Regions from separate parts of the Marinobacter sp. DS40M6 genome, predicted to be linked through region 1. Evidence: predicted binding sites of a transcription regulator. Region 1 holds the regulator's gene; the other holds the start of a gene.
What was found. Region 1 encodes sigma-54, which starts transcription at its own class of promoters, with help from an activator protein. Its sites were predicted from a motif close to ANTGGCATNNANNTTGCTNT; they were not measured.

Region 1 (11,933 bases):
GGGCCTTAGTGGCTCGGTCAGTGTGCGTTTTGATGACGGTGTCATCCTTGAGGGCAACAATACGGCTCAGCTGTTCCGGGTGTTCAACCTGCTCAATGCTGACACGCTCTGGCGACGCCTGAAGCTCGATTTCTCCGATCTGTACGAAGCGGGTGTCGCCTTCGATGCCATCTCCGGCAAGGCCAGCATGATTAACGGCCTGCTGACGTTGGATCCAGAGCTGCAGGTGGTAGGGCCTTCCGGCGCGTTCAAGCTGACGGGCACCTCCAACATGATTGAGGAAACCCTCGATATGAGAATGGTGGTGGTGTTGCCTCTGACCCAGAACCTGCCACTGGCCGCTTTGTTAATGGGGGCAGGTGCTCCGATTGGCGGCGCGTTGTTTGTTCTCGACAAAGTGTTGGGTGATCCATTGAGCAAACTCACCAGTGCGACCTATAGTGTAAGTGGAAGCTGGGACGAACCAGACGTTCGACTGAGGCGGGTATTCGATACCGGCAATTGATGGTTTTGGCAGGAGGGCCGTAATGTCAACGCAAAGAGACAATCCCGTCAAATGGCAGGCAAGTCGGGTAGCGGCGATACAGATGGTGAGTACCCATGACATCGCCGCCAACCTCAACGAGGCAGCAAGACTGCTGAAGGAGGCGGCCGACGCAGGTGCCAGCATTGCAGTGCTGCCTGAAAACTTTGCGGTACTGGCCACAAAACAGATGATCGGCTGTGGCCGCCGGGAAGCGGAACCGGACAACGTGATTCGGCAATTCCTCGCACAGCAGGCGACCGAACTTGGCATCTGGGTGGTCGGTGGTTCGCTACCCATTGCGGCGAGGCCGGACTGGTCCACTGTGACCGATCGGGTTCGTGCCTGCTGCTATGTCTACGATGACCGGGGCCGTGAGGTTGCCCGCTACGACAAGATTCATCTTTTTGACGCCACCGTTGAAGATGCCCAGGGGCAGTATCGTGAGTCGGATACCTTCGAGCCGGGTGAAGACGTGGTTGTGATTGATACACCGGCAGGCCGACTCGGCATGGCCATCTGTTACGACCTGCGCTTTCCCGAGCTGTTCCGACAGCTCAGGGAGCAGGACGCAGAATGGGTGTCCCTGCCCAGTGCCTTTACCTGGTATACCGGTGACGCCCACTGGCATGCGCTGATACGTGCCCGTGCGATTGAGAATCAGTTCTGGCTTGTGGCAGCGGCCCAGGGTGGGCAGAACAGTGAGCGCCGGCGCACCTATGGGCACAGCGCGATCGTCGATCCCTGGGGCCGAATACTATCCGAGATCGATGAAGGGCCGGGTGTCGTCGTTGGAGAGCTTGATCGCGAAACACTCAAGGACATCCGCACACGGATGCCCGTCTGGGAGCACCGGAGACTTTAGTTTCCGGCGGCTTCCGCGTCGTCGATGCACTCTCTGAGGTAGCGAAACAGCTTTCGTGGCTGGCCGGTATTCTTTTCTTTCTGCACGTCCCGGCGAGCGTTGCGCGCGAGGTTGCGCAGATGCTGTATATCCGCCGTTGTGCAGTAGTTCAGGAATTCGCCGACGGCCGAGTCGCCTTCCTCAATCATCCGGTCTCGCCAACGTTCAGCAAGGTGATGTCGGCGGGTGTGCTCTTCGCTTCCGGCATCGAAAGCATCAATGGCTCGAGTCAGCCCTTCCGGGTCGTCTTCCTGGCGGATAATCTTGCCGATGTACTGCAGGTGGCGGCGACGGGCTTCGTTCTGGCGAATGCGACGGGATTCCTCGATGGCCGCCCGCAGGGTGTCGCTGATCGGCAGGGTATTGAGCTGATCGTTACTCAGATCCAGCATACGCCTGCCAAGATCCTGCAACTGGTGCATTTCGCGCTTGAGTTGGGATTTGCTCGGGCCGAGGTATTCCGGGGCGTCGTCTTGGGAGTCGTTCATTTTCAGTCCGTGTTGTCGGATACAGGTTATCCGTAGAATATCGTCGCCAGACCAAGGAAGGCCATAAAGCCGACCACATCCGTGACCGTTGTCAGTATAACGCTACCGGCCAGTGCCGGATCAATGTTGCGGGACTTCAGGAACAGAGGTAGCACGGTGCCCACGAGTGCCGCAGCGATCAGGTTGATAATCAGCGCGGCGGCGATAATGGCGCCAATCATGATGTCGCTGAACCAGAGGGTTGCCGCTGACGCAACCACCACTGCCCAGAGCAATCCGTTCAGGGCACCCGCAATAAATTCGCGGTTTAGCAGCCAGCCCACGTTGGCGCCACTGATTTGTCCCACGGCCATGCCACGGATGACCAGGGTCAGGGTCTGACTGCCGGCAATGCCGCCCATGGATGCCACGATGGGCATCAATACCGCCAGCGCCACAACCTTTTCGATGGTCGCCTCAAACAGCCCGATCACGGCCGAAGCGGTAAAGGCCGTAAGCAGGTTGATGCCCAGCCACACGGCCCTGCGCCGGGTGGTCTTCAGAATCGGTGCGAAGGTGTCTTCGTCTTCATCAAGACCGGCCATGCTCATCAGGGAGTGGTCTGCGTCTTCGCGAATAACGTCAACCACGTCATCGATGGTGATTCGGCCCAGGAGTCGGCCTTCCTCACTGACCACGGGTGCTGAGATCAGGTCGTACCGTTCGAACAGGGTTGCCACCTTGGTGTCGGACAGCGTAACCGGTATCGGTTCGATGTCCGTGTCCATCACCTCCCGCACGGTTGCCGCCGGGTTGGATACGAGCATTTTGGTGATAGGCAACATGCCGATGAACTCGTCGCGTCGGCTGACCACGATAAGACTATCCGTCATCGGCGGCAGGTTGCGATGACGGCGCAGGTAGCGCAAAACCACGTCGATACTGATGTCCGGGCGCACCGTAATGGTGTCCGTGTTCATCAGGCCGCCGGCGGTATCTTCCGGGTAGGAGAGGACTTCTTCGACACGTTGGCGATCCTGCTCGTCCATGGTGTCCAGGACTTCCTGGATGACCGTGTCGGGCAACTGCTGCAGTAAGTCGGCCAGATCGTCCGACTCGAAATCCTCGATGATGTCAGCCAGTTCCTGAGCGTTCAGCTGGCTCAGGAAGTAACCTCGGATATCGTCATTCAGATACTGGAGGACTTCGCCTTCAAGCTGCTTGTCGACCAGGTTCCAGAGCAGGGCACGCTGGCGGGGTGGTGATGACTCCAGCAGGTGGGCGATGTCACTGGGGCTCAGGCCGCCATTCAGGATGCGGGCAACCTGTTTCAGGGCGCCACTGTCCAGCGCTTCGCTCAGGGAGCGAAGGCGTTGGCGCGCTTGGCTTTTCTCCAGAATATCGGTCATGGATCACCCACGGTCAGAAAACCCTCGTATTATAGCGGAGTTAGGCAACATAGGTGAGGAAGAGTTGTAGGTGAATGCCGTAGACGGGCAAGGATGTCCAGTGTGGAGGTGGTTATTCGCCTTCCCCGAAGTAGTCGTTGATCAGCGTAACCAGCGCATCGACAGCTTCGGACTCATCCGGACCGTCTACAATCAGCTCTACCTCTGATCCCTGGCTGGCGGCGAGCATCATGACTGGCATGATGCTTTTGGCGTCCACCTGTCGCCCTTTGCGGCTGATCTGAATGCTGCTGTCGAATTCAGATGCCTTGCCCACCAGTTTGGCTGCGGCCCGGGCATGGAGCCCAAGTTTGTTGATGATGGTAATGGGGCGGCGGATCATAGGCGGTTCAGCTTTCCCTGCTTTGCAGGTGGGGCAGTTCGGTGTGGCGAACCTGCACATTGCTGTATTTGCCCGAGAAATAGCGGCCGAGCTGGTCGCAGATATAAACCGAGCGATGCTGGCCACCGGTGCAGCCGATGGATATGGTCATATAGCTGCGGTTGCTGTCTGCGAACGAGGGTAGCCAGTTTTCCAGGAATTGGGTCAGGTCTTCGACCATCTTACGGCTCAACGGCTCCTTTTCCAGGAAATCGATAACCGGCTGGTCGGTGCCCACAAACTGCCGAAGGCTGGTGTCCCAATAGGGATTGGGCAGGCAGCGCACATCGAACACATAGTCCGAATCCAACGGCACGCCGTGCTTGAATCCGAATGACTGGAATAGCAGTGCCAGTTCCTGGTGGCGCCTGCCCGCGACTCGTTGCTTTACCATATCCCGGAGCTCGTACATGGACAGCCCCGTGGTGTCGATGTAGAGGTCTGCCAGCTTGGAAAGCGGCTCCAGAAGCTTCTTTTCGTTACCGATGGCCTCCCTCAGGGAGGTCTTGTCATCACTCAGTGGATGCTTTCGGCGCGTGGCATGGAAGCGCTGCAGAAGAGACTGTTCATCGGCGTCGAGATAGATGATCTCGATGGTTACGCCAGTATCCTGAAGGCTGCGGTAGATATCCTCGAAGTTGCTCAATTCTCCGGAAAGGTTACGGGCATCGATGCTGACCGCCATCTTTCCCAGCCGGCTGGGAGAGTTCTGGTTGGTGGCTTCCTGTGTGAGGGGGAACAGGAGGCCAATGGGCAGGTTGTCAATGCAGTAAAAGCCCAGGTCTTCCAGAACATGTAACGCGGTACTTTTCCCGGAACCTGATCGGCCGCTGACGATGATCAGTTTCATAGCCCGTTCACCTTGGATGTGGAGTTGTTCAGCTTGTTTCGGCTGTCATCCGGCGATAGAGAGAGCCTGCATCAGTGCACTGACGCAGCTGGTCGCAGAATGCACGTTCGTTGAACTTTTCAGCAAGTTGGCTCAAAAGCTCAAGATGCTCGCTGGTGGCTTCCTTGGGGACAATCAAGGTGAAGACGAGGTCCACCGGCTGGTTGTCGATAGCATCGAACGCAACGCCTTCTTCCAGGGTCAGCAAAACGCCAACCACGTGATCCAGCCCTTCCAGTCTGCAGTGGGGGATCGCGATGCCCTGTCCGATACCCGTGCTCCCCAGTCGCTCCCGTGCGACCAGATTAGTGAATATCTGGGTGTCGCTGAGCAAAGCGTCGTGTTGCTGGATCTGCTCGGCAATGGTTTCCATAACCCGCTTTTTGCTAGAGGCAGGCACCCGGCAAAGGGTTAGCTCCGGCGCGAGAATGTTCTCGATAGTCAGGGATGTGTCGGTCATGAATCGACTGCATTTCCGTAAAAAAAGGCTGCGGCACGTGTTGCATGGTTAGCCAGTGCCGCAGCTCGATTAACTGTCATGCCGGGGGCGTCGTCCTAGCGGGCGCCGTTCCCGTGCATCCGGTCTACGTTCTTTTCCTTGTGCTTCAGAATCTGCCTGTCCAGCTTGTCTACCAGTCCATCAATGGCAGCGTACATATCGCTGTTTTCGGCCTTTGCGTGAATCTCACCACCTATCACGTGAAGCGTAGCTTCCGCCATCTGGCGCACTTTTTCCACCTCAAGGGTAACCTGGCAATTGCTGATGTGGTCGAAGTGCCGCTCAAGCTTTTCAAATTTGCCTGATACGTAATCTTTCAGTGCGGGAGTCAGTTCTACGTGATGGCCTGAAATATTGAGTTGCATAGGCTTCTCCTGTTTTCAGCTTGCCGGCACCCGTTAGGATACCGGCTGTGTGCCACAGCGTTATGCTGCAGGCGGTATACTTTCAGGAAAGGGCTCTCCCCGTGAGGCCGGGAACAGACGCTTCCTACACCAATCGCTTTCGCTCGTTGGACGGAGGAATGTGCATTGCCTCGCGATACTTGGCCACGGTTCGTCTAGCCACCTTGATACCCTGGTCTCCTAGCATGGCTGCAATTTTGCTATCGCTCAATGGCTTTTTCGGAGTTTCCGTTGCAATCAGCTTCTTGATCATCGCGCGGATTGCCGTGGATGAGCACTCTCCACCCTCGTCGGTACTGACATGGCTCGAGAAAAAATACTTAAGTTCAAATATGCCCCGCGGCGTGTGCATGTATTTCTGGGTGGTGACCCTTGAAATGGTCGACTCGTGCATTTCCACCGCCTGGGCAATATCCGAGAGAATCAAAGGTTTCATGGCTTCCTCGCCATGATCCAGGAATCCCTGCTGGTGCTCGACAATGCGCGTGGCCACCTTAAGCAGGGTTTCGTTGCGGCTCTGCAGGCTCTTGATGAACCACTTTGCCTCCTGCAACTGGTCCCGCAGGTAGGTGTTGTCAGCACTGCTGTCAGCACGCTTTATAAGAGAAGCATAGCTTGCATTCACACGAATGCGCGGTGCAATTTCAGGATTCAGCTCCACGCGCCAGCGTTCATTGTGCTTGCGCACGATCACATCTGGGATGACGTAGTCTGGCTCGGCCTGATCCAGGGTGTCGCCGGGACGGGGGTTTAACCCGGTAATAAGTGCCAGAACGTCCCGTAGCTGCTCTTCTTTCAGGCGGCTGCGGCGTAACAGCTGGGCGTAATCACGGTTACCCAGCAGGTTTATGTAGTGGGTAATCACCAGTCGCGCCTGAGCCAGCCAGGGTGTTTCCGGGGGCAGCTGATTCAGCTGGATCAGCAGGCATTCCTGCAGATTACGGGCGAACACGCCGGGTGGATCGAAGTGCTGCAGGCGATGAAGAACGGCTTCCACTTCGTCCAGTTCCAGCGGGTCTTCGTCGGATTCGTCCACCATGCCTGAATGAATTTCTTCAAGCGGAGAGGTCAGGTAGCCGTGGTTATCAACCGCATCCATCAGGGCATGGGCGATGGCCTGATCCCGCTCGCTCATGGGCGTCAGGTTCAGTTGCCATTCCAGGTGGTCCTGGAGCGTTTCGGTGGGGGAGTTACGGGTTTCGAAGTCGTGGTCGTTTTCGTCGTCGTTACGGGCTGCTGACGCGGGGGCTGACTGGTAAATGTCATCCCAAGCGGTGTCGACGGGAAGATCATCGGGAATGGTGTCGGGACTGTCCGTTTCTGATGACCAGTCAGGTCCGTTTTCGGATTCGTCCCACTCAGCAGCGGTGTCTGAAGCGGTGTTGGATTCCTCGGTTGACGCTGTTTCAGACGACTCGTTGTCACTGTCCGTTGATTCCGGATTCTGGTTGTCGTCGTCTTCGGAGGTTTCCAGCATTGGGTTGGATTCCAATGCCTGCTGGATTTCCTGCTGGAGGTCCAGGGTGGAGAGCTGCAGAAGCCTGATAGCCTGTTGCAGCTGGGGCGTCATGGTCAGGCTTTGGCCCAGCTTTAACTGTAGTGAGGCTTTCATAACCATGGTTCAGGATCCGTCACTCGGTCTCTCTCTTCCGTCACTCAGGCTCTCTCTTTACGTCATCAGGGCGCTTTCTGGAGCCGGGGTTGCACAAAAACTCTTTGTATGCTGGCTACTTGCCGCACCAAGCAAGTTCTTTGCCGAGTGTACTACAGGCGAAACTCGTTGCCCAGATACACTTCCTTGACCTGCTGGTTGGCCAGTATATCGTCCGAATTACCAGAGGCAATGATGTGGCCGCCGCTGACAATGTAGGCATTCTCGCAGATGTCGAGGGTTTCCCGCACGTTGTGGTCGGTGATCAGTACGCCGATACCCTTGTCCCGCAAGTGTCGGATGATCTGCTTGATGTCGCTCACGGAGATCGGGTCGACTCCGGCGAAGGGTTCGTCCAGCAGGATGAACGCCGGCTCCATCGCCAGCGCCCGGGCAATTTCCACCCGTCGTCGCTCGCCGCCTGACAGGGCCATGCCGACGCTATCGCGGATGTGGGTAATGTGAAACTCTTCAAGCAGTTCCTCTAACTTGGCCTCCCGGTCAGCGCGTTTGAGTTCGCGGCGGGTTTCCAGGATCGCCAGTATGTTGTCGCGTACGGTGAGCTTGCGGAACACGGATGCTTCCTGGGGCAGGTACCCGATTCCCTTGCGGGCACGACCATGCATGGGCAGCGGCGTTATGTCCTGATTGTCGATGGTGATTCGACCGTTGTCGGCGGGAACCAGGCCAACAATCATGTAGAAACACGTCGTTTTTCCCGCGCCATTGGGGCCGAGTAAGCCGACGATCTCGCCACTGCGAATTTCCAGGGAAACGTCGATGACGACCTTCTTCTGTTTGTAGCTTTTTGCGAGGTTACTGGCCCTGAGAACTGCCATCGATATCCTGTCCGTTAGGGTTGTTATCTGGATTGCTACCGGCGTTGCCGCGCGGCTGGATGACCATTTCGACGCGACCGCTGCCATCGCCCTGGTCAGCAGAGCCTTCTGCGGTCACCACGCGTTCGGCGCTGTCATAATGAATGACGTCGCCCCGGAACAGGTTGCCGCCCTGTTCGATCACAGCTTCGCGCTGAAAGGTAACCCGGTTGTCGGAGGCGGACCAGGTGATCGTTAGCGCACGGGCGTCGGTTTCGCCCTGGCCTTCCATGGCAGGCTGGCGGTAGCGTGCCGGGGTACCGGTGGCTTCAATGCGGCTGACGCCATTCTCATCCCGGTGGAGTACAACTTTGTCCGCCATAAGGTTGGCATCGCCCTGACTCATTTCAACCGAGCCGGTATAGGTTGCAATGCCCTGGCCTTCGTCAAGCCGCGCGTTGTCGGCATTGACCCTGATGGGTTGGTCAGACTCAAGATCAAAGGCCGCGGCGAACGGCATGCCCACGGTCATTGTCAGCGCCAGGACAATCGCTGAGACTGCCGGGCGCAATGCCACCGGTTGGTGCCGATTGCGGTGAGGGTTGGGCATGAATTTACTTGCCGGTCTCATAGCGTCCTTCCACGTCAGAGTCGAGTTCGAGGATTCGGTCATCAATCCAGGCCTTCATGCCGGTTGCGCGGGTCAGGCTGAACGAGTCGGTCAGTTCCACCGGGGCGTCTGTGTAAACAGTACGCTCTGTGTTATCCAGTGTCAGCGTTGACGTGGTTAATGTCAGGGGGCGCCCACCTTGGGCTTGCTGGGACACCCGAACATCCCCCGTCAAGTGGACCAGGTCGTCAGCTTCCATGAATTGGCCTTTGTTGGCCTGGACTTGCCAGGGTGCGTTGCCGGGGTCGCCGTAGAGCGTCGCATTCGGCGATTCCATAATGGTTTCGTTGCGGGCCTCGAATTGCTCGATACGTGGGCTTTCGAAGTGTGCGGTAAGCCGCCCGGTCTCGTCGAAAGACAGATAGCGACCATTGACCACGAAACCGTCTGGTTCCGATTCGCCTCTCAGCGCGGCGGCATCCACCGGCTCTGATGACTCGTCACTTTGCCAGAGCAGGAAAAACAGTGCCACTATCGTGACAGCCAGCCCCAGGGTTCGTACCCAGGGCCGGGTAAAGAGGGCTTCAGCGGCCATTCAGTCCTGCTCCAGGTAGGGTTGCAGGCTTGCGTTGAGCTGCCCGCAGGCGCAGAGCAGCAGTTCGCAGGCTTCACGGACCGCGCCGCTACCCCCTGCGGCCGACGTGCAAAAATCCGCGTGCTGGCGCACCAGCCAGTAGCCGTTGGGTACTGTTATGCCCAGTCCGGCGTAACGGATTGCGGGCAGGTCCGGCAGGTCATCACCCATGTAGGCAATCTGGTGTGGCGCGATCTCCAGCCGTGCCGCCAGTTCCCGCAGGGCGATTTTCTTGTCCTCTCGGCCTTGCATCAGGTGTGGGATGCCGAGGTCATTCATGCGTTTCTCTGTCAGCGGCGAGCGCCGTCCGGTAATGACGGCAACGTTGATGCCAGCAGCCATAACCTGTTTGATGCCCAGGCCGTCGAGAATATTGAACCCTTTCATCTCATCGCCTGAAGCGCTGAACAGCAGCGTGCCGTCGGTCATGATGCCGTCCACATCCAGGGCCAGCAGGCGAATGGCAGCGGCTTTTTCAATCAGCTCCGCTGGCCATTGAGGGCGCAGAGTGTCAGCCATCAGATCACTCCCGCCCGCAACAGGTCGTGCATGTTGATAGCGCCGGTCAGTTTGCCGTCACGATTGATGACGGGCAGGGCGTTGATCTTCAGCTCTTCCATCATGTTCAGTGCCTCGGCGGCCAGTTGGTCATCGTGGATCACACGACCGTTGCGGGTCATGGCCTCGGCAATCGGCGTGTTGTGAATGTCCACGGAGCGGTCCAGGGTGCGGCGCAGGTCGCCGTCTGTAAATACACCGACCAGGTCGCCCTCGGCATTAATGACCGTCGTCATACCCAGTCCCTTGCGGGAAATCTCCAGTAATGCGCCGCTGAGGGTGGTGTCTTCCTGCACTCGGGGGATCTGGTCCCCAGTGTGCATAATATCGCTGACACGCAGCAGCAACCTGCGGCCCAGACTGCCACCGGGGTGTGAGAGCGCAAAGTCTTCGGTGCTGAACCCCCGGGCTTCAAGCAGTGCCACGGCCAGGGCATCACCCATCACCAAAGTGGCCGTGGTGCTGGAGGTGGGGGCCAGGCCAAGAGGACAGGCCTCCTGGGCGACACTGATATCCAGGTTGGCAACGGCCTCCCGAGCCAGGGTGGAGTTCTCGTTGCCCGTCATGCTGATCAGCGGGGCTCCCATGCGCTTTATTAACGGCAAAATGGTCAGCACTTCGCTGGTGTTGCCGCTGTTGGAAATGCCCAGGACCACGTCCTGACTGGTGATCATGCCCAGGTCACCGTGGCTGGCCTCGCCCGGGTGTACGAAGAACGAGGGCGTTCCGGTGCTGGCGAGGGTGGCAGCGATCTTGTTGCCGATATGGCCGGATTTGCCCATGCCGGTCACGACAACACGCCCCTTGCACGCCATGATTACTTCGCAGGCGCGGACGAAACGGTCATCAATCCGGTCGGTCAGAGCGTGAATGGCCTCACGCTCGATCTCGATGGCTCGGAGGGCGGATTCTTTGAAGGTCTGGCTGGTTTCGGTGTTCATCTGGCTTCCGGGTTCGAAATGTTGATGCTTTCGTCGTGGCAAAAGTATATCACTTCAAGGGCTTTGGCTGCCCTTCATGACAAGACGTTCAGCAAAACTGATCATTGACATCAGTTCATTTTGTGAAGGATGGATTGAGGTTCACGGCAGGTTGACATAATGTAGCGCACTCATTAAAGGCTGGGAATGCGGGTTCACCGACACTCAGGCGGTTTTGGAAGCAGGTATGGACACATCCCCCTACATTGAATTGAGAGACGTGGTTTTCAGTCGCGGGAATCGTCGTATCTTTGATGGCGTCAGCCTGGACATTCCCCGCGGCAAGATTACCGCCATCATGGGGCCGAGTGGCACTGGCAAGACTACCTTGTTGCGGCTGATCGGCGGCCAACTGAAACCGGATTCCGGCAGCATATCTGTAGCGGGAGAAAACGTTCCTCAGCTCAAGCGCAAGGCGCTTTACCGTCTGCGGGAAAAGATGGGGATGCTGTTCCAGAGTGGAGCGCTGTTCACGGATCTCAGTGTCTTTGAAAACGTGGCGTTCCCGCTCAGGGTTCATTCCACCTTGCCGGAGGACATGATCCGCGACATCGTTCTAATGAAGCTCGAAGCTGTGGGGCTTCGCGGAGCCCGGGATCTGATGCCGGCAGAGCTGTCAGGTGGTATGACCCGGCGCGTGGCCCTGGCCCGCAGCATCGCGCTGGACCCTGAGCTGATCATGTACGACGAGCCCTTTACCGGCCAGGATCCGATTGCCATGGGTGTGCTGGTGAAGCTGATCCGGGATCTCAACAGCTCCATGGGCCTGACCAGTGTGCTGGTATCCCATGATGTGCCGGAGTCCCTGAGTATCTGCCACTACGCCTGTATCGTTGCGGACGGTCGTATTATCGGCGACGGCACGCCCGAGGAATTGAAGGCGCACCCATCGGAGCAGGTTCAGCAGTTCCTGCGTGGTCATCCGGATGGTCCGGTGCCGTTCCACTATCCGGCTGCCGATGCGGCTCAGGACTGGAGTGTTGCCGGGAGGGGGGATTGATGGACCGGCTGGCGGCTTTTGGCCGATTGGGGATGAACGTGATTGCATCGCTGGGCCGCTCCGGGCGTTTCCTTGTCGGTGCCCTGGCAGGTGTTCCGCGGCCCTCGGTTGGTTTTCCGCTGTTGCTGAAGCAACTTTACTCGGTCGGAGTTCTGTCCCTGGCCAT
Region 2 (11,933 bases), on a different contig from region 1:
CCGGCGGTGTTCTGCAGTGAGAGTTCCAGACCCTTGCCATGATCCTCGACCACGATTGCGACCCGCCCCTCGTCGCTGTCCCCAGCGCTGACTGCCACCCAGGACGGGCTGGCGGTCAGCGCGTTGGCCAGAAGGTTCAGTATAGCCTGGTCCAGAGTGGCATCCACGGCGACGAGCTGGTCGGGAAACGGCGCCCGCCAGTGGATGGGCGAGGCGGGCCACAACAGTGTGGCTGACTCCCGCAGCCGCATCATCCAGAAGTGCAGCGGAAGGATTTCCTGATGCGCGGCCTTGGCCTGCATGGCGGCGGTAGACAGTTGGTGCAGGTGGTTGCTGCAAAGGCCCAGTTGCTTCTCCATCAGCCCGAGATCGTCTGCAAGCGAAGGGTCTGTGTGCACGGACTTCATTTCATCCACCAGCAGGGCCATGGTGTTCAATGGCGTGCCCAGCCGATGCGCCACCGCCGCGGCGGACAGGCCCAGGGCAATCACCTGTTCATCACGGAGCCGGTTCTCACGGAATTCGGCCAGTTGTCCCTGCTTTTGGCGCAACCGACGGGCCAGCGAGCCAACCACCAGCAACAGCATGGTGGCGGTGATGGCAAAGGTGGCCCACATGCCCATCAGGTGCAGCTGGGTCAGGTCGGCGTCGTGGTGTTCATGGGTCAGCGGCGTGTGCCACAGCACCATGGCGGTGTAGAAGCCAAAACCGATGACCGTCAAAGCAATGCTTTCGCGCAGGGGGACCAGGATGATGGCAACGGCAATGGGAAGCAGCAGCAGCGAGACAAGCGGGTTGGTGTAGCCTCCGGTGAGGAACAGCCAGGCGCTGATCAGGAAGAGATCAAGGCCGAGCCCGAGGCTGACCGTAACCGTCAAACGGGGAGGCCGGCGGGTAAACCAGAGCCAGCCAAGGGTTGCCAGTACGGTATAGAGCAGGCATATCAGCAGGGCTTCTGGCCGGTGGGCCAGGGTTACCATGGTGTCGGCGATGGCAACGGCGATCAGTTGAATGACCACGATGGCCAGGCGCATGGTGAGAAGGTAGCGCGCCGCCTGTTGAAAACCTGTTTGTGAGTGAGTCAGCCATTCCATGGCATGCATTCTAGCGGGTTTTCGATGGTGCTACTGCGGGAATGTCTTCAGTCGGATGCGGCATTCTGTCTCAGGCGCGATGCGTGTCTGTTTCCAGCGGCTCCTGAAAGCCGTCAGTCGCTTCCGCCGGGATGATCAGGTTGCGGCCCCGATTCTTTGCTTCGTACAGGCGCTTGTCGGCTTCTCTCACCAACTGACGCAGGGTCTCTCCGTCTGGCCCGAATTCCGCTACGCCACCACTGAGGGTCAGGCGGACAACGTCGTTGTTGACGGTCAATGGGGTAGAGGCGACCGCAATGCGGATTTTTTCAGCCACCTCCAGGCCTTGCTGGCCATTGGTATTGGTCAGCAGTATGCCAAACTCTTCCCCTCCCAGGCGTGCCGCCAGATCGGTTGCACGCAGGCATTCCCGGAAAATACGGGCAACGTGTTGCAGGGCCAGATCGCCGGTGTCGTGGCCATAGCGGTCGTTGACCTCTTTGAAATGATCGAGGTCGAGCGCGAGCAGGGTCATCGGCGTGTTATAGCGTCGGCTGCGCTGTTGCTCCCGTTTGAAGATGTCACTGAGCCTGGCCCGGTTGGCAAGGCCAGTGAGGGTGTCGGTCTGGGCAATCTTGAGCAGTTGGCGCTGTGACTGTTCCCGGGTCACTTCGTAGACGTGGGAGAACACCAGGATGCACAGGGAGATGACGGCAATGTTGGCGACTGGCAGCGCTTGCATCATGGCCGGCTCATCGTGATATCTGAGCAGGAAAATAACGCCGGCGATGCTCATGTAGAACACGGATATAGCCAGGCCGAGCCGACGGCCCATCAGAAGGTGAGAGACAATCGGAATCAGCAGCACCCAGGCGTGTACGGTGGCCGAGGCTTTGGGGATGGTCATGGCGAACATCATGGCGGTGAAGAACGGGATGGCGTAAGCAATGATCCAACGCTCAAGATGCCGGGTGTCGCGTACAGCCCAGAAAACCAGAATGGCGTAAGCACCCATTGCGAGTTCGACAATGGCCAATGGATAACTGCCCGTAAGCAGGTTCAGTATGGCAAACAGAATCCCCCCCAGCATGGTGAGAACCAGCAACGCCTTTAATACCGCCTTTCGATAGGGGCGTGCCAGGGCTTTCAGGGGTTCTTTGTAGCTATCCATGAGGCGAGATCTGTGGTGGCCCGGTAACTCAATGTATCCGGGTGTTAAAAATGTGTAGGTAATGTAAGCACAAGTAAAGTGGGGCGAATTAGATCAGATTTTCAGCAAAAAGTGAGGGTTATTAAGACTAAAGTCTTAGATTTTATGTCCGTAAATTGGAATTTACCAACGCCTGGGTCCGGATCCACAAGGACATTTGGGCGGTATAGTATCTAAGACACTGTCAGCGGAGCGAATGATGGGAAGCCAGGTATTGGCCGTAGAAGGGTTAAGCAAGGGTTATATCAGTGGTGGTCAGCGGGTGCCCGTGCTGGCGGATCTGTCCCTGTCGGTTTGTTCGGGGGAGTCCCTGGCGGTTGTGGGACGATCAGGTTCCGGTAAGAGCACTTTGTTGAACCTGTTGTGTGGCCTGCAGACACTGGATGACGGACGCATCGCCGTCGCGGGTGAGTCCTTTGCAGCAACTGGCGCAGGCGCCGAAGTGCGCTGGTCCGAACTCCGCCGGCGCACCATCGGCGTGGTGTTCCAGGACGTTAACCTGATGCCCGCCCTCTCGCTGCTGGACAATGTTCGCCTACGCACGCACCTGGCCGGCCATCCTGCCGGCGGCGAGCGTGGATGGCTGGAACGCCTTGGTGTGGGTGGGGAAGCCGACCGTTATCCGGATCAGGTGTCTGGTGGCCAGGCCCAGCGAGCGGCGTTGGCCATGGTGTTCGCCATGGCTCCGGCGTTGATTCTGGCGGACGAGCCCACCGGCAGCCTTGATCGCCACACCGCTGATGAGGTGGCAGACTGCCTGTTCACGGTGCAGCAGCAAACCGGTTGTGCACTGGTGCTTGCTACCCACGACAGGGAACTGGCGTCCCGCTGCGACCACTTGCTTGATCTCAGCACGACTGTTTGACCAATGATGCTTGCGCGCGCCTTCGTCAGCCACTACCGCCGCCACCCCATCCAGCTGTTGGCTCTGGCGTTGATGATTGTGCTGGCAACCATGCTTTGGACCGGGGTGACGGTACTGACCGACCAGGCCCGCAATAGTCTGTTGCAGAGCGAGAATGCGGTGGCGGCTCGCGCTCATGTGATTCGCTCGGATGGGCGACCGGTGGGTGTGGATGACTTTGCTGCCCTGCGTATGGCCGGCGTGTGTGTGGCGCCCTGGTTGGAGCTGCAGCGACCGCCGCCGGAAGGGCGGGTGATCGGCATCGACCCGTTGGCGATGGGGTGTTTCGGTGACACTGGCCTCGGCAGTGGTGCCGACACGTTGGATGGTGCGCCTTTCCTCGATATCAGCGAGGCTGCAGAGCTTTCGAAAGAAGGGTACGGCAGCCGGCTTTACCTGCTGGCGCGGGATGAGAACAGGGATTTACCAACTGGTTATATTCTGCGTGAATTTTCCATGGGCCCACCCACCGGTGAACTGGCGGACAGTTTCCTGCTGAATCTGGATGCCCTGAGCCTCCTGGTGCTTCTGATTACGGGCCTTCTGGTGCGCAGCGTACATCGATTGGGGATTGCTCAACGGCACGGCAGCTTTTCCCTGCTGCACCGGTTCGGAGTGCCTCGCCAACGGATAACGCAGTGGCTGACCTTGGAGCTGTTGGTGCTGACCGGTATTTGCGTTGTGCCGGGGTTATGGTTGGGGGCAAGGCTTGCCGGGATGCTGGGTAGCGGTTTCGGCCAGGCCCTCGACAGCCTGTTTGATGTGGCCGTCTATGCCGGCGCCGAAGGAGCACTGCCCTGGAGGGCGGCCGGCATCATGCTCTTTCTGGTGCCGGCGGTCTGTCTGGTGGACTGGGTGGTGCCAGCGCGTTGGCGGGCGATGGCTGGCCAGGTCCAGGCCCGGGGGCGAACGATTGCCTTCCTGATGTTTCTGGTCGGGTTGGTGGGGGTTGCCCTGGCCCCGGACCTGGTCTGGGTCTTTGCCTCAACGGCGATGGTGTTTGCAGGTGCCGGTTGGCTGACACCTGGATGGTTGGCGCTGCTTGCCCAACGGCTTTCCAATCGCACTGGCTCACGAAGAGAAGACCCACTTGCCCGCTGGCGGCAACGGGAACTGGCGGTGATGTTCCGGCACCTGGCGTTGCCGGTGGTGGCACTGCAATTTGCCATGGCCACGGTGCTGGCGGTGCAGGCGTTGGTGACGACCTTTGAGGGCACCTTCGAAACCTGGCTGGCCCAGCGCCTGGAAGCGGAGTTCTATGTGGAGGTGCCTGCGAATGCAGACGCCGACATGGCGGCTGCGCAATTGCAGAGCCTGGACGGCATCGGGCCGTGGCATCGGGTAATCCGTGGCCAGGCACACATTGCGAGGGCGGATTCCGGGAGCCAACGCGGCCTTGGCGATGAGCGTATTGCGGTGGACCTGCTTGCCCTGATGCCAATCAGTGATCTGGTGACAAAATGGTCTCTGTTGGAAAGTGTTGAGGAGCCCTGGCTAAAGCTTGAATCCGATGGCGTAATGATCAATGAGCAGTTGGCCCGGCGCAACCGGCTTGAGGTGGGCGACACCCTCGACATCAGAGTAGCGGATACCAATCGTAATGCAGAAGTGGTGGCTATCTACGCCGACTACGGGCGGCCTGCGGGGGAAATTTTGATGGCTGGTTCTGCGCTGCCGGCGGCTTTCAAGCCCCACTTCCAAAGCTTTTCGGTGACACCCGGCGGCGTGGCGATGTCCGACATCCGCGGGCGCCTGTCGGACACCTGGCAGACGTCGGAACTCACCATCAGGGACAACAACAGCATCCGGGCCCTGGCGTCGAAGGTCTTCAGCCAGACGTTCCTGCTTACCCGCGCCATCAGCCTGTTGACCTTGTTGCTGGCGGCGATGGCCCTGCTGATTATGGGATGGGTCTTTTTCACTACCCGGGTGAAATACTTTCAGCTGCTGGGCGTTTGGGGACTGCCTGCATCGAAGGTCAGGCGTCAGCTCCGGCGCCTGTCGGTGGCGCTGACCCTCACGGTGACCATTGCTGCGCTACCGCTGGGCGTGTGGCTGACCTGGGTGCTGGTCAGTCGCATCAACCCGCTGGCTTTTGGGTGGTCATTGCCGATGGACCTGTACCCGTTGTTCTGGATTGAACTGGGTTTGGTGGCCGTGGCGACAGGGCTGATAATCGCCCATCTGATGCGCCGGCAGCTTGGCCACATGGACAGCATTAAACAGGTGGAGCCATGAATATCCAAACCGGCGTTGTTGCCGGCCTACTGGCGGTCGTCCTTGCGGGCTGTACGGATTCGGAGAACGACACCGGCTTCGCGGGGCTTGCGCAGCAGACAGGCGAGGTGGAGCAATCGCAATTCCAGCAGCCGGAGCCAGGCGACCCCCTGACTTTTCCCGAGGACTGGGGGCCCCATCCGCAACACCGTATTGAATGGTGGTACCTGACCGCTAACCTGGAAACCCAGGACGGCAGATCACTGGGGCTGCAGTGGACCCAGTTCCGTCAGGCGCTGAAACCGCGACCCGCCAATGCAGAACCACCAGAGGCCAGTGCCTGGCCCCTGGACGCGGCGTGGATGGCACACGCCGCCGTGTCATTTGAAGGTGAACACTGGTTTGAAGAAAAGCTGGCCCGGGGTGATTTGGGGCATGCCGGGGCCAGGGCGGATCCGTTGCAGGTATGGCTGGACGATTGGCGGCTGGTATCGCAACCGGATTCCGGGCAGTGGCATTTGCAGGTTGAGGGCGGTGACTGGCGATATGATCTGCGCCTGAGCAACACCGGCAAACCGGTGCCCCATGGAAAAAACGGGTTCAGTGCCAAATCCGCCAGTGGCGAGGGCTCAATGTATTTCAGCCTGGTGGATCTGCACATTGAGGGTACGGTGACCCTTGGCGATGAAACCCTGGCCGTTTCCGGCAAGGGCTGGTTTGATCGCGAGTGGAGCAGTCAGTTTCTGAAAGCTGGCCAGCAGGGCTGGGACTGGTTCGCCCTGCATCTAAACGACGGTCATAAACTGATGGCGTTTCGCCTGCGGGAAGACCAGGGCGCGTTCGTGTCTGGTAGCTGGATAAACGCCAATGGGCAGGTTGAAACGTTGAACGGGAACGACATCAGCCTGAGCCCACTCAACTGGCAAGTGTCGCCGCAGGGCAGGGTTCCTGTGGAGTGGCGTCTGCGGATGCCACAGCAAAACGTGGATGTCCAGATTGCCGCGCCGCCCGGCGACTACTGGAATGCCGGGCTCTACCCGTATTGGGAAAGCCCGGTGACGGTGACAGGTTCCCACGATGGTGTGGGGTATATGGAACTGACCGGTTACTCCAGTGAAGTGGCGCCGATGCGGTGAATACTGACATCCGCACCGTTGAATTCCTCTTCTTCTGTGAGACGCAGGCCGGAGATGGCGTTGACAATGCCATAGACGATCAGGCCGCCGACAAAGGCCACCACAACACCGGCAACCGCGCCGATGATCTGCGACATCAGGCTGACGCCGCCCAGCCCCCCGAGGGCTTCCTGGCCAAAGATGCCGGCGGCAATGGCGCCCCATACGCCGCACACACCGTGCAGGGGCCATACACCCAGTACATCGTCCAGGCGCTCAATCTTGTCCTGGGCCCACTCAAACATGTACACGAAGATGGCGCCGGCGATGCCACCGGTAATCAGTGCACCGACGGGGTGCATCAGGTCCGAACCGGCGCACACCGCCACCAGACCGGCGAGCGGTCCGTTGTGGATGAAGCCGGGGTCCTTGCGGCCGACCAACATGGCCACCAGAACGCCACCCACCATGGCCATGAGGCTGTTCACCGCCACCAGGCCACTGATGCCATCCAGAGTCTGGGCGGACATCACGTTAAAGCCGAACCAGCCGACAGTGAGAATCCAGGCGCCCAGTGCCAGGAATGGAATGTTGGAGGGGGCAAAGGCCACCACGCGGCCATTCCGGTAGCGGCCTTTGCGGGCGCCGAGCAGGAGCACGGCGGCCAGGGCGATCCAGCCGCCCACGGCGTGCACCACGACCGAGCCGGCGAAATCATGGAAGGCTGCACCAAACTGGTTCTCCAACCAGGCCTGGAAACCATAGTTGCCGTTCCAGATCATGCCCTCGAAGAAGGGATATACAAACGCCACGATCAGCCCGGAGGCGATGAGCATGGGGTAGAACTTCGCACGCTCGGCGATACCGCCGGAAACAATGGCGGGAATGGCGGCGGCGAACGTCATCAGGAAGAAAAACTTGACCAGATCGTAGCCATTCGCGGCCGTCAGTTCCGAAGCGCCGGCCATAAAGTGGCTGCCGTAGGCGATGTAGTAACCAATGAAAAAATAGGCCACGGCGGAGATGCCGAAATCGGTCATGATTTTCACCAGGGCATTCACCTGGTTCTTGTGGCGCACGGTGCCGACTTCCAGGAAGGCGAAGCCAGCGTGCATGGCCAGTACCATGATGGCACCGATCAGAATGAACAGCGTGTTGGCGCTTTCGGTCAGGGTATGTACTGCACTCGTGATATCCACGGGGTGGTTGCTCCTGATTTTATGGTTTTATCCGCCTGTCACGGGCGGGTTGTGCATTGATAGCGTGCACACCAAGCAAGGAGTGTTCCATTTTGAGGCAATTTCAGGCCGGATAGTCGATTAGGTGATTTTCTGCTCTGAAGTTGGGCGGGTTTGAGTTGAAGGCGGGGTGTTTGTGCTTTTTATTGGTGCACCAATGGGGCTAATGCACCAATCTGGCCTCTTACCACAGTAATTCGTCCTGGTCCGATTCGTCGGAGCTGCGGGAGTCTGATGTAGCGGAAACATCGGCTTCGGGATTCATGAGTTCCCTTAACCGCATCTCCTGTTCCTCGATCGGCCCGGACAAGTCGATGATGATTTCCACACGACGATTTTTGGTACGGTTTTCGGAGGAAGTATTTGGCACCCGAGGCTCCGTAGACGCAAGCCCCGTGACCGCCAGCCGGGCAGGTTCCAACCGGCCTTCGGCGAGGAGCGCATTGGCAACCGCTGCTGCCCGGGCGGCGGACAGATCCCAGTTGCTGTAGAACCTCTGCGTACGGATGGGGACATCGTCGGTGTGGCCTTCGATGGTCAGCTTGCCGGGGATCTCCACCAGTATGTCGGCCATTTCCAGAAGCAGGCCTTCAAACTCCCAGGTCAGATCGGCCGAACCGGAGGGAAAAGCGCCTTTTTCCTCCACGCGAATAACAATTCTCTGCTGTTCGAGGCTGACGTTTACCCGGCCGTCTTTGATGGCGGGTTCCAGAACCGACTGAACCTGCTCCAGGGTGTTATCTATTTCCTCCTGAATCGCGGCCTCCACGGCAACGTCGGTAGGGCTTTTCAAGGTTTCCAGCTCGGGCTGTTTCTCGGTTGTCGTCTGTTTGACTTCGTTGAGTACGGTGGGCTCGGGCGGTGCCGGAGAAAACTGATCGAAAATCGGGCTGGTACCCATGGGTATTTCAAGGACGGGCACCTCGCGCTGTACGCCAAACGCTTTCGACAGTTCGCCAGCGATCTGTTTGAACTTCTGAGCGTCGATTTCCGAGAATGACAGCAATAGCACGAAGAAACACATCAGCAGTGACATCAGGTCGGCAAAGGTCACTACCCAGGCGGGAATGCCCGCTTTCTCCTCTTCTGGTAATTCGTCCATGGCTAAGCGCCTGCGGTCTCGGCTTCTGAGTTTTTCTCACGTTCTTTCGGCGTCAGGTAACTCGACAGCATCTGTTCGATAACCCGTGGATTGGTGCCTTCCTTGATAGCAACCAGCGCATCAATATAGAGCGATTGCAGGCGCGCTTCCTCAGTCATTCGCAGCGAGAGTTTGTCCGCGATGGGGGTGGCGATCATGGTGGCAATCATTGCACCGTAGAGTGTGGTTAACAGGGCAACCGCCATGGCAGGGCCGATGGATTTCGGGTCTTCCATATTGGACAGCATCTGCACCAGACCAATGAGTGTGCCGATCATGCCCATGGCAGGGGCCACGTCTGCCATTGCTGTAAAGACTTTTGCGCCAGACCGATTGTGATCCAGCGTCAGCAAGCGTTCTTTGGAGAGCAGATGTTTGATGGTTTCGGCGTTCTGACCATCGACCAGCATTTGTATTCCCTGGCCAAGAAAGGGCGAGCCGATTTCACGGTCTTCCAGACCCAGGACACCTTCCTTGCGGGCAATATTGGCCACTTCTATCAGCTCATCAATGCTTTCACGGGTGTCAGGCAGGCGAAACTTGAAAACCCGTGCAGCCACTTTGAAGGCGCTGAAAAATTGGCTCAGGCTGAACTTCGCCAGCACGACAAGCATGGTGCCACCGACCACAATCAGTATTGAGGGCGGGTTGATGAAGACATCCGGCGACACGCCAAGTATGACGGCAGACGCGATAAGCAGGATGGCCCCAACGAGGCCGATCAGGGTGGCAAAATCCACATTAGCTCCAAAGGGTTTTGTGATTCAGAGGGCTTTCGAAGATTAACGGTAGTCCACTATTGAATCAATCGCTATCCGTAAGCGTTTGTGTTTCTATTTTAAGATCTTTCCACGCTGCGTAACGAAGCAGGTCGGATTCCACCAGGGCCAGGCATGCGGCCACCACACCGGCGTCGTCCAGCAGGCCGAATCCCAGCAGCAGGTCCGGAATCAAATCCAGGGGATTGAGTACGTAAACAAGGGCACCGGCGATCGCCGCAATGCTTTTCCAGGGTACTTCGCGATAGTTGCCCTGCCAGTAGTCCCTGAGCATGGAAAACATCAGCCGGATGTCAGTGCTGAACCGGCTCAGTTTGCCACTGTTCCTGACTTTGTCCTCGATGGCCTGCTGGCGGTCGAGCAGGGCGCCCACATCTCTGCGGTGAACCTTGTCCGCCTCTTGATTCAACTGTTCGTTTGCCGTGCGCTTGCTAAAACCTGTCATCGGGCTATTCCTGTGTGGGATGGCCTTGCAGCTCCATGATCCATGAAGCCTGTGACAAAGCCAAGGGTGTTTGCGAGGCGATTTCCGATCATGGTTATACTGGTGGCATGACCGATTACGTGAAACAGAATCCTTCGTCCTTTCCCGATGCGCTGTTGTGCGAAGCCCGCGGTCTTGAGGTTTTGGCAGACACCCTCAAGGCGGCCGGTGTCAGCGGATTGCGTGTGCCGGAGGTGAAAGCCGTATCAGCCCGCGAGCTGGTGATTCCGAAGATCCATCCTGGCCCGGCGAGCGAGGAAGCCATGGCCGCACTCGGCCAAGGCTTGGCGCAAATGCATGCGGTACGTCAGCCCGAGTACGGGTTCGACGCCGACAACATGATTGGGATGTCACCACAGAAGAACCGCCTGACGGACGATTGGGGTGCGTTTTTCCGGGGAGATAGACTGGGTGTGCAGGTAGGCATGATCCGCAATGACCATGTCCGGGACGAGTTCGAAACGGTGCTTGAGCGTCAGGGCGACAAGCTCGCCCGGTTTCTGAATGCGCATTGCGGACACCCAAGCCTGCTCCACGGCGACCTATGGTCCGGGAATGTCCTGTTCGACAGCGCCGGGCCCTGGCTGATTGATCCCGCGGTTTATTACGGTGACCGGGAGGCGGACATTGCCATGACAGAGCTGTTTGGTGGCTTCTCCTCGGCTTTTTATCGTGCCTATGACCGGGTCTACCCCAGAACGGATGTCTACGACACCAAGAGGGCCACCTACAACCTGTACCACACCCTCAATCACTACAACCTTTTCGGGGCATCCTATCTGAGCGCCTGTCGCCACAACCTTGACGTGGTGGCCTCGCTGTAAGCGTGGCCGCTACCACCAGGCCTTGTCCCACATTTCAGGATTGGCCCAGTTGTCGGGATTGTTCCAGGCGCGTTTGTGGTTGTAGCTGTCGATGTTGTAGGTGTAGAGCGTGAGTGGGCTGTCTTCGTAACCAAGCTCAGCCTGCCGGCGGAAGCCCAGCCCGATGAAGTCCGTAAACGACCAACCGGGGCAGTCTTTCACCACAACGGCAATCTGGTGGGTGCCGTAGTTGCGCAGTTGGCCCAGCAGTACTTGGCCCTCGTCGTGGTTCAGGTGTTCGAGCGTGTTGGTCACCAGGGCCAGGTCCTGGGTCTCGGGCAGAGGGAAGGCATCGTTGGGGGCGCTGGTATCCAGGGTGGTCATGGCCGACTCGCTGTGGTGCCGGCACCAGTGATCCCCAACCTCACCAGCGATCTCGCCGCAAACCACCAGTGTGGCCGGTTGGCAGGTATCGATAATGCGGGCCAGGGCCTGCTGCACAGTGGTCATGTTTGGTGTGTCCGTCTGGAATGGAACAACCAGTATCACACCCGCCTGTCGGCGGCATCAACCAGATGCACGCCGACAGCGTTCAGCAAGCAACAGCCTTAGAGCTCCTGAGCCGTTGGCCGCAGGATAATTTCGTTGATATCCACGTCCGCAGGCTGTTCGATGGCATAGACGATGGCCCGCGCCACCGCATCGGAATCAATCGCCACCTTGTAGAGTTCATCCGCTGCCTGTTTGGCGTTCGGGTCAGTGATGGTGCTGGTCAGCTCGGTGTCGATGGCGCCCGGTGAGATATTGGTGCTGCGGATCTCGTCGCCGGCTTCCATGCGCAAGCCTTCAGACAGCGCCTTCACCGCGTATTTCGTGGCACAGTACACAGCGGCGCCGGGGAACAGTTTGTGTCCGGCAACGGACGACAGGTTGATCACATGCCCGCTGTGTTGTTCCCGCATGGTCGGC

Region 2: the regulator sigma-54 is predicted to act here: its motif matches at 7,791-7,810, upstream of JJO78_RS02660 (ammonium transporter).

What each region holds. Positions count from the first base shown of each region.
Region 1 is NZ_JAFCAE010000004.1:267,886-279,818, reverse strand. It holds gene JJO78_RS12045 (YhdP family phospholipid transporter) at 1-505, shown strand, start outside; gene JJO78_RS12040 (carbon-nitrogen hydrolase family protein) at 528-1,388, shown strand; gene yjgA (ribosome biogenesis factor YjgA) at 1,385-1,915, opposite strand; gene mgtE (magnesium transporter) at 1,942-3,303, opposite strand; gene JJO78_RS12025 (HPr family phosphocarrier protein) at 3,416-3,685, opposite strand; gene rapZ (RNase adapter RapZ) at 3,693-4,574, opposite strand; gene ptsN (PTS IIA-like nitrogen regulatory protein PtsN) at 4,603-5,073, opposite strand; gene hpf (ribosome hibernation promoting factor) at 5,169-5,477, opposite strand; gene JJO78_RS12005 (RNA polymerase factor sigma-54) at 5,602-7,128, opposite strand; gene lptB (LPS export ABC transporter ATP-binding protein) at 7,281-8,006, opposite strand; gene lptA (lipopolysaccharide transport periplasmic protein LptA) at 7,984-8,517, opposite strand; gene lptC (LPS export ABC transporter periplasmic protein LptC) at 8,600-9,190, opposite strand; gene JJO78_RS11985 (KdsC family phosphatase) at 9,191-9,748, opposite strand; gene JJO78_RS11980 (KpsF/GutQ family sugar-phosphate isomerase) at 9,748-10,728, opposite strand; gene JJO78_RS11975 (ATP-binding cassette domain-containing protein) at 10,955-11,767, shown strand; gene mlaE (lipid asymmetry maintenance ABC transporter permease subunit MlaE) at 11,767-11,933, shown strand, end outside.
Region 2 is NZ_JAFCAE010000001.1:591,353-603,285, forward strand. It holds gene JJO78_RS02635 (sensor histidine kinase) at 1-1,094, opposite strand, end outside; gene JJO78_RS02640 (GGDEF domain-containing protein) at 1,165-2,244, opposite strand; gene JJO78_RS02645 (ABC transporter ATP-binding protein) at 2,483-3,148, shown strand; gene JJO78_RS02650 (ABC transporter permease) at 3,152-5,425, shown strand; gene JJO78_RS02655 (lipocalin-like domain-containing protein) at 5,422-6,540, shown strand; gene JJO78_RS02660 (ammonium transporter) at 6,510-7,718, opposite strand; gene JJO78_RS02665 (MotB family protein) at 7,942-8,859, opposite strand; gene pomA (flagellar motor protein PomA) at 8,862-9,638, opposite strand; gene JJO78_RS02675 (YkvA family protein) at 9,703-10,122, opposite strand; gene JJO78_RS02680 (fructosamine kinase family protein) at 10,158-10,985, shown strand; gene JJO78_RS02685 (DUF6231 family protein) at 10,995-11,474, opposite strand; gene JJO78_RS02690 (SDR family oxidoreductase) at 11,573-11,933, opposite strand, start outside.